3 regions of the Bacillus sp. GW823-FHT06A10 genome follow, and region 1 is predicted to be linked to each of the others. Evidence: riboswitches for the same ligand, from Rfam matches in the RefSeq annotation. Region 1 holds a riboswitch; each other region holds the start of a gene.
The links. Region 1 has a riboswitch for lysine ahead of AC1Q8M_RS05090 (aspartate kinase). Riboswitches for the same ligand answer to the same signal wherever they lie in the genome.

Region 1 (3,203 bases):
CCCCTAACTCATCGATATGAAAATGCAGTGTAGAAACGAGTAAATGTGGTTCACCAAAATAATCTACAATTTCATTTTCGTTTTCATCAAACTGCATAACTGCATTAAAATATCTTTTCTTATTATGAAAATAAAAAGTACGGTTCCACCTTACTAATTCTTGTCCATATTCATCTCGCTCAGCTATGTTTTGTATCGTAAATGGAATTTCCTCTCCTCGTTCCGAGAAAAACATTCGAAACTTCGATGCAATTTTCAATATAAATTTCACGAAAAAAGAGCCACCGTAAATTTCATCCATCTTTCCTTCCCCTGTAAAACTATTCTCTTCTGTAATCGCATAACGCTTCTGCAATTCAGGATGAAGATTTTTATAGGTATCCCCTAATAATCGTTCATACATATTAGCCATATACTTATCCCTTTCTCGCCCTCTTGCAATTTTTCGCGCTTGGTAAATCGAAACTATTTATATAACCGACAATTGATAACCCCATTAAAAGAACATTTAATGTAATCGGATTAAACGGTCCTGTAAAGCTTGCGATATTCGTAAATCCTGCCGCTAACGTTAAAACTAGTAATACAATAATATGCAGTATAAATAATTTTCGTTTTGTTAGTGGCAACAGCCATACGACACCGAAAATTATTTCTAACCCCCCAATTATTTTAAGTATACATACACTACTTTCATTTGAACCGATTAATAAAGAAAGCATCTTTACTTCTTCTGAATGAGTAAACAGTAGTTTTGGCACTATCCCTTGATATATCCATACAAAAGCAAATAAAGAACATACGAGCCAATACGTCATTGTTCTTCTAATTAGTAACCTAGGATGAAGCCCCTTTTCTAACCATAATTTTAAGGCATCAAAACTCCAAGCAGTCGCCCAACCTAATAACGGACGAAAAATATAGGAATCTATCACATTTCCTATACGACCAAATCTTGTATCATAATCATATTGTGTCTCAAAATGGATGTATTCTTTATTGGGCGTATACTTCCAATAACCACGTCCTATTTGAATAAGAGATAATGTATTATCCGTCCAAAATTTTAAAGAAGAAATTCTTTCACCAGTTTCTTTTCTTATTTCACCTATTGATTCCCCTTCTCCAACTATTTCAAGCCCAAATCCAATCTTTGTTTTATACAAAAACTTCTGTGGTTCTCCTTCTTTTTTCTCTAAATACGAAATTTCAGTAAAGCGAGCATCCCACTCTGTATGTATATCTGGTTCTTGCGTATATTCCCATAATTTTTCCATCGTCGTGTTCATTTTTGTCGCAACATAAATAGGCTGTTTCCTTTTCATTCTCCCCACCTCCTATGCACTATAAGTTTAATGTACATGCAATGAATTTATTTTGCTACATTTTTCACAAACTTCCTCAAAAAAAGAAAGAATTTTTAAAATATATATAAAACACTTGATTCCACGAAAAATTTAAATTATTATAAAACAAATGTTACCAACAACTTCATAAATCAAACACTCTCGCCTAAAACGTGAGATAGAGGTTGCGATACTTATGAGTATTCTAATGGAGACACAGAGATGTCTATGAACTTAGATGAAAGGAAGTATTGCCGAAATTGATAAATTTCTCTGCATTTATCAATTGGGGCTGTTTTCGAATAGAAACAGAACTGTCATATGTACAGACGTGTACGTATGAAGAGCTATCTACAAAAAAGAGATATCATTTTTTTATGATATTCCTTTTTTGGCGGTTTTTTTATTAGCTCCGTTTTCTGTTTCCCTTTTCCTGTAACAGCACCATCCTCACTTATTTGAGATGGTGTTTTTTGTTTGTCTTTCTGGTAACTACAGGAGTATTGGGGATTTATATATTTCCTAATCTATTCTTAAAAATAGACGAAAGAAGGAATTTGTAATGGAAACAATTGTTCAAAAATTTGGTGGCACTTCTGTCGGAAGCGTCGAACGCATTCAACATGTAGCAAATTTAATTATTGAAGAATATGAACGAGGTCATAGCATTGTCTCTGTCGTTTCAGCAATGGGAAAAAGCACAGATGAACTTGTCGCACTCGCTAACGCTATCACAGAAAATCCAAGTAAACGTGAAATGGATATGCTTCTATCTACAGGAGAACAAGTAACTATTTCATTATTAACAATGGCACTGCAAGCAAAAGGCTATCATGCAATTTCATTAACAGGGTGGCAAGCAGGTATTACGACAGAATCTGTACATAGTAGTGCACGGATTACTGACATTCATACAGATCGTATTCAATCTTATCTTGCTGAAGGTACGATTGTTATCGTAGCTGGTTTCCAAGGTATAAGTGTAGAAAATGAAATTACAACGCTTGGCCGTGGTGGCTCTGATACGACTGCTGTCGCATTAGCTGCTGCACTTAAAGCAAAAAAATGTGATATTTATACGGATGTGACAGGTGTATATACGACGGACCCACGAGTTGTAAAAGATGCTTACAAATTAGACGAAATTTCTTATGACGAAATGTTAGAGCTTGCTAATCTCGGTGCTGGCGTATTACACCCGCGCGCTGTTGAGTTTGCTAAAAATCATAATGTAGTTTTAGAAGTTCGCTCAAGTATGGAACAAGAAAACGGAACAATTGTAAAAGGAGAATGTAACATGGAACAACAATCAATCGTTAAAGGTATTGCATTTGAGGATAACATTACACGTGTCACAATTAAAGGATTAGAACAAGGCTCGCTTTCAACAGTTTTCTCTACATTAGCAGCAGCACACATTAATGTAGATATCATCATTCAAAGTATTACAAATGAAGGAACTGTACACCTCTCCTTCTCCATTCATTCGAATGATTTAAGAGAAACTTTAGAAGTTTTGGAACAAAATCAAGAAACTCTTCACTATGAATCTGTAGAACATGAAAATCACTTAGCAAAAGTATCAATCGTAGGATCTGGCATGGTATCTAACCCAGGTGTCGCTGCAAATATGTTCACTACTTTAAAAGAAGAAGATATTCATATTAAAATGGTAAGTACATCAGAAATTAAAGTGTCTGTCGTTATTGACCGCCTTCATTTAGTAACAGGCGTTGAGGCGCTGCATCAATCATTTATGGCGAAAATTGAGCCTTTAGTGCAAATGAGCTAATCTGATATATTTAGTAATGCTAAAAAAATCATATTAATGTATTACCTTCCTATTAAATAAAAAGC
Region 2 (3,203 bases), 850 kb from region 1:
CATCCAATGTATGTACATGTTCCAAGCTTTCGTAATCATTAATACGATAAAGATTGTACACAAAAAAGGTACAGTTAATTGCAATGATTGCATAGCAAGTGGAACGAGAATAAGGAACGTAAATAACAATGGGAAAAGCTGAATGATGTAATTGTATAGAAGAGATTTTTTGAAATAAGATGTTAATTTCTCTTCTAGTGCTAGTAAATAGACAGCATCAGGTTTTTGAATAAATGTACGGATAGGGCATCTCGTTATAATGAATGTAAGTACAATCGTGATGAGTAGTAAAGATATTCCTTTAGAAGGAGATGTTTTTAGAAACTGAGCATAGTAGTATGCGCCAACGCATGAAATAAAGATAAAGCTATATAGTAAACTGTTAATCATACGTGCAAAGTATGTAATGATATTTTGAATATGTTGTTGGAAGCGACTGCTCCATAGCGATTCGATTGACATGTTTTTCACCTCTTTGTTCTATTATATATGTTTTACAAAAGAAAAAACGAGCAAATTGCGTTATGCAACTTGCCCGTTTTTCTTTTCGTTATTTTTTTTCTGATCACGATTCATTAATGGATAGAAAGCAAATCCAATTACGAATAAACCAATTCCGAGAAGGAACGTTTTTATATCGGATGCGCCGGTTTTAATAACCCATAGTGCGTAGCAAAGTGCGATAACTGCGACTATGCCATCTGTAATTCTTGCCCGCATTTCATTTTTATATGTTTCACCAGTTGCGACTAGTTTTAACTGGAAGATTGGTGAAACGAGATATGGAATGAGGTAGGCCAGTGTTGATACGGTAATAACGAATGTATAAGCTTCCGCAATGGTTCCTGATAATGTTGAGAATAGGAACACTTGCGACATAATGTTTGTTAATCGTAATGAGTAAATTGGACTTCCTTTTTTATTTGTTTTTGTGAAGAAGGAAGGGAAGAAACCTTCTTTTGCTGCTTGATATGGTACTTCTGAGCTTAATAAAATCCAGCCTAAGATAGAACCGAACAGGGAAGTAAGAGCAAGTAATGCCATCAGTTTCCCGCCGCCATGACCCATTGCAGCGTTTAGTGCATCTGCTAATGGACGTTCAGAAGTTTGTAATTTATCAACGTGAAGTACACCCATTGTTAAAATTGTAATTCCTAAGTAAATCGCAACTGTAATAAGTAATCCCGCAACTGTTGCACGTTTTACCGTTTTTGGAGAAACAGCACGGTTTGATAAAAGAACGGCTGATTCAATTCCGATAAACGCCCAAAGCGTTGTAAGAGCAGCTAAATTTACTTGTGAAAGAAGACCATGTGATACACCTGATTTATCAATCATCGGCGTGTACCATTGTCCAAACTTAGAAGCTTCGAATGCAAATAACGTAACGACGATGAATAAAAGGAATCCAGTTACTTTCGTTGTTGTTGCTAAGAAGTTTAGTTTTCCAGCTCCGCTTACACCATTTGTTAATATAATATGAGTTCCCCAAAGTAAGATGGAACAAATCGTAAATGTAATTAGTTTTCCGACTTCTATGTTAAAAGAACCGATTGAAAATAGTAGTCGCGTATCTTTCATAATTGGGAAGAAGAGTGATAAATATCCCGCAAATGATGTAATGATGGCAACGTTACTTGCCCAGTTTGCAACCCAATATCCCCATACCATACTGAATCCAGCCATTTTTTTCTTTTTTGGTGTTGAGAATAAAGCATATGCATGACTTTGTGGTCCTGTCGTTAAATCAGGACGACGAATTGCTAAATTACCGAAAACAAGAGCTAGCATTAAAACACCAAACCCTGTTGTTAACCAAGCTAAAGTGACACCGAGTGGGCTTGCTGTTTGTGCCAACGTACTTGGCACCATGAAAATACCAGCGCCAACCATGTTACCGACAACGAAAGCTGTTAGTACCCAAAAGCCCCATTTTTTTTGTTGCATAGAAAATACCTCCAAAGTTAGTATAACCAAGTCAAGCGAGGAGATATGTATGTCTTCCTGAGTCAGGAAGAGAAGTCCCAAACAAAACAAAAAAAGCACGTAATCTGCCGCTACATGCTTTCTATCTTATAAGAAACCCACGACATACCTCTCGATAGCTCTCCACAAACGAAACGTTTGTGACAGTTCTGCACTTATTAAATGCAGACCCAGCAAGCGTGCATGGTGGACACGACTTACTTCGGCAACCATTCCTTTCTCATTCCTTCATCAATGCCACTACATCTCCTGAAATGATACTCTTAATGATTGCAACCTCTACCTCACCGAGATACGAATGAGGATTTAAATATTAAATTAACGTCTTTAAGAGTAACAAATGTATTTTTATACGTCAATGGATATAGTAATAATCAGATTATAGAGAAGAGTTTGTGATTAAAAAGGGGGTTAGGAGAAGATGTAACGATTATTAGTTCTGCAGAAGAAACAGCGATAGAGTTAAGTACCATTTTACAGCACAAAGGAATTTTGTCTGACAATCTGAATCCGAAGCATCGTTTTTTTACAACGGGATCTGTTTTATCATTTGAACATATTGCTGAGCGATGGCTAGGATATCACATTTCTGTAGAATGTGTGGATTTACCCGTAAAGAATGCTCGTATCTGTAATTAGACTGTATTAAAGTACTTTTTGTTCAATAAATTAGGTTAATTGCATAAGAAGGAAAAAATGCACTTTTAATTGAAAGGATTAAGGTCATTTCAATTAAAGGGGAGATTGGATTATGGAATTATCAAGATCTCAATTATTTGCTTTAGAGTATATTTCAAAATATGCAGAGAACGAAAAACGTGAGGCTAAAGCAACGATTAATCATATACTTAAAATGTCTAATATTACAGATGAAATATTTGAAGAAGCTGTCGCTAATTTAAAATCTCATGCAAGGATTGCTTTACACTTTCATCCAGACAGACTTGATTCGAGTATGAAAAGTGTTGCTGAAGCATTGTTTGAGCAAGGAGTATATAAAAGTCAATTTGAAACATTACTATCTAATGGAAGCGTATCTGCTTACCCTGGTGGTGAACGTGACCTTTGGGAAAAGAGAATATTTGGAGGGGCATATCAATTAGAAGGCGTAACGAATGAGCAACGGCCAAAATACGGAGCGCTAAATTTAATGTTACATCCAGATGGGCCGGCTCCGCGTTTTGGTTCATGTTATTTTCTTTTATCTCCAAAAGTTT
Region 3 (3,203 bases), 1.3 Mb from region 1:
AACAATTTTTATTTTTTAATCGACAATCCATAAACCAAAGTCTCACTCGGAGTCGTAATACTAAAACCTGTCGTCTTATAATCAAGTTTCACGGTATCACCAGTGTAGTCTTTCGTGAATGAATCCATTTGTACGATAAGCTCTGCATCTTCATATACAACATCATCTGCGTTATATGTATCCCAAATTAAATCGACATCAACGAAAATACTACAAGAGTTCGTCATTGTTCCTCTAATGCGAACGATCTTTTTATCTTCAAGTTCTAATCTATGTATAGCTGCTTTCGCTTCATCAGTAATGCGAATGTTCATTGTATCCCAACCTTTATTTATATTTCCTTTATTATTGCAAAAACAGGAGCAATAGGGAAGTAAAGAGGTTTGCAACAAAAAACGAGCAAACAAATTTGTTTGCTCGTTTCACTTTATTTTAGTTCACATTTATCAAGTGGAATCACTTTTGTTTTTTTCGTAAATTTATAACCTAACCATAGTACTAAGAAGAGTGGTAAACCGATGTAAGAAACGAGTACACCGTTCCAATCAATTGCTTCACCCATAAATGCGCCGTAGTTTTGTCCTAAAATTACGATGATACAAAGTGTAAATGCGAAGATTGGACCGAATGGGAACCATTTTGCTCTATATGGTAAGTCATTTAAATCTTTTCCTTGTGCGATATATGCTTTACGGAAACGGTAATGACTAATTGCAATTCCAACCCATGCGATAAAACCAGACATTCCGGATGCGTTTAATAACCAAATGTATACAACACCATCACCGAATAAAGAAGCAATGAAAGCAATACTCCCAACAATTGACGTTACGATTAACGCGTTAACAGGTACACCGCGGCTATCTAATTTACCAAGAAACTTTGGTGCTTTTCCTTGGCGAGCTAAATCCCAAAGCATACGAGTTGATGCATACATACCAGAGTTACCAGCAGATAGTACAGCAGTTAAAATAACAGCGTTCATAACAGAAGCAGCAAAGGCAACGCCCGCTTTTTCAAAAATAAGTGTAAACGGACTTACTGTAACATCACTTGCAGCAAGGCTTTCAGTTGTATAAGGAATTAATAAACCGATAACGAGAATCGCAAGGATATAGAATAAAAGAATACGCCAAAAGATTGAACGAATTGCTTTTGGGATATTACGTTCTGGATCAGACGTTTCACCAGCAGCTACTCCTAATAGTTCAGTACCTTGGAATGAGAAACCAGCTGCCATAAACACACCGATAATTGCCATGATACCGCCGTTAAATGGTGCATCTGCAACAGTGAAGTTTTTAAATCCAACCGTTTCACCGCCCATAATTCCAAAAATCATCATGAAACCAACAATTAAAAAGATAATAATCGTAACTACTTTAATAAGTGCGAACCAATATTCAGATTCACCAAACCCTTTAACAGATAAATAGTTTAAAAGGAAAATAATAGCTAAACATAATCCGCTCCAAATAAGAGAAGGGGTATCTGGGAACCAAAATTTCATAATTAATGTTACGGCTGCAAGTTCAGCAGCAATCGTAATTGCCCAGTTATACCAATAGTTCCATCCAAGTGCAAAGCCAAGTGATGGATCAACAAATTTTGTTGCATACGTGCTAAAAGATCCAGTAACAGGCATGTAAGCTGCAAGTTCAGCTAAGCTTGTCATTAAAAAATAAACCATAATTCCAATTGCGGCGTATGCAATTAATGCGCCACCAGGTCCAGCTGTATGGATGACACCACCGCTGGCAAGAAATAGTCCGGTACCAATTGTACCACCGAGAGAAATCATCGTAAGGTGACGAGATTTTAATCCGCGTTTTAATTCACCTTGTCCTTGTGTAGTTTGCGTTTTAGAGGTAGATTGATTTGTTGCGCTATTCATGTTCAACACTCCTTTTCTTGTAGGTTAGGAAGGAGCGGGGGAGAAAAATACAAAAAACCGCCAAAGGAATTTGGCGGAACGTTTCACAAATAACCACCCCATCATACCCTTCCGTTAAGATAGCACCCCACGTTTACACGGTAATTTTGTAAACGTGACAGTTCTGTTCCTTTCGGAGACAGCCCCAGCTCATATTTCCAGAGAAGAAATATAAACTTCGGCAACTTTTCCTTTCAAACGGAGTCAGCTGACATTCTCTGTGTCTCGTCCGTTTTACTATTAAAAGTCGCAACCTCTACCTCATCGGATTGATGAGGATTTATATATTGCTAAGATTTTTAATATATGGCAATTGTAATGACTTTCTGAATATATTGCAAGATATTTTGTTAGGAAAAGTCAAAAAATATCGGTTATTGTATAGGAAACGCTTGCAAAACTCCACCCGAACCTACTATTATGTAGCAATAAGCAAAGAAAAAATTGTTATACAAATGTTTCGCAAAAAATATTGAAAAATCCTCTAAATTAAAAGAAAATTCAGAAAAATATAATTCGACATAACTATCAAAAGAGGATTATTCCTTAAATTCGTTTCAAAGAATAAGTATAAATTTAACGAATAGGATGAATATTCTTTTTATTTTTAGTAAAATTGGGGTATTGTTTAATTGAAAAGGGGAAATCAATATGAAATTAGAAACAGAAAGGCTCTATATAGTGCCGTGTACAGAAGAGAGAATTCAAATTGCTAACGAGCAAGGATACAATAGCGGTCCGCATATTGTAGGGCATGTAAAGAATGTAAAACAAGATGCAGCTATATTACCATGGGGCGCGTGGTATGTTCTTCGGAAAGAAGATGATAGCGTTATAGGTGATATTGGGTTTAAAGGGAAACCAAACGAGAATCAAACAGTGGAAATTGGCTATGGATTTATTGAGAAATATTGGAATAAGGGCTATGCAACAGAAGCTGTAAGAGAACTAATCGATTGGGCTTTCAAAACAGGAGAGGTAGAAACAATAATTGCAGAGACACTTCTAGATAATTATAGTTCGATTCGTGTTTTAGAAAAGTTACATATGAAGAGAGTAAATGCTACAGAAACGATGATTAATTGGAAAATAGAAAAATAAAAAATACCGCTCTAAATTGGGCGGTATTTCTTATAGTTATGGTAGCATTTGCTTCTGATCATTTGGATACTCAGCCGTTGATGCGTTAGGACGATTGGAATGATTTCGAACAGCAATGAAAATAGAAATAATAACGACAAGACCAACTGCAACGTAAGAAAGTGAAATA

Region 2: another riboswitch for lysine. It lies ahead of AC1Q8M_RS00670 (amino acid permease); the one in region 1 lies ahead of AC1Q8M_RS05090 (aspartate kinase).
Region 3: another riboswitch for lysine. It lies ahead of AC1Q8M_RS11440 (amino acid permease); the one in region 1 lies ahead of AC1Q8M_RS05090 (aspartate kinase).

Annotation. Positions count from the first base shown of each region.
Region 1 is NZ_JBXAHT010000001.1:966,434-969,636, reverse strand. Features, by position in the region: gene AC1Q8M_RS05100 (DUF4166 domain-containing protein) at 1-412, opposite strand, end outside; gene AC1Q8M_RS05095 (DoxX-like family protein) at 417-1,325, opposite strand; lysine riboswitch at 1,518-1,704, shown strand; gene AC1Q8M_RS05090 (aspartate kinase) at 1,909-3,138, shown strand.
Region 2 is NZ_JBXAHT010000001.1:116,280-119,482, forward strand. Features, by position in the region: gene AC1Q8M_RS00665 (ABC transporter permease) at 1-462, opposite strand, end outside; gene AC1Q8M_RS00670 (amino acid permease) at 523-1,947, opposite strand; lysine riboswitch at 2,095-2,276, opposite strand; partial or broken gene AC1Q8M_RS00675 (glutamate racemase) at 2,386-2,625, shown strand; gene AC1Q8M_RS00680 (DUF3626 domain-containing protein) at 2,738-3,203, shown strand, end outside.
Region 3 is NZ_JBXAHT010000001.1:2,242,353-2,245,555, reverse strand. Features, by position in the region: gene AC1Q8M_RS11445 (iron-sulfur cluster biosynthesis family protein) at 9-314, opposite strand; gene AC1Q8M_RS11440 (amino acid permease) at 428-1,894, opposite strand; lysine riboswitch at 2,007-2,200, opposite strand; gene AC1Q8M_RS11435 (GNAT family N-acetyltransferase) at 2,585-3,034, shown strand; gene AC1Q8M_RS11430 (sulfite exporter TauE/SafE family protein) at 3,071-3,203, opposite strand, start outside.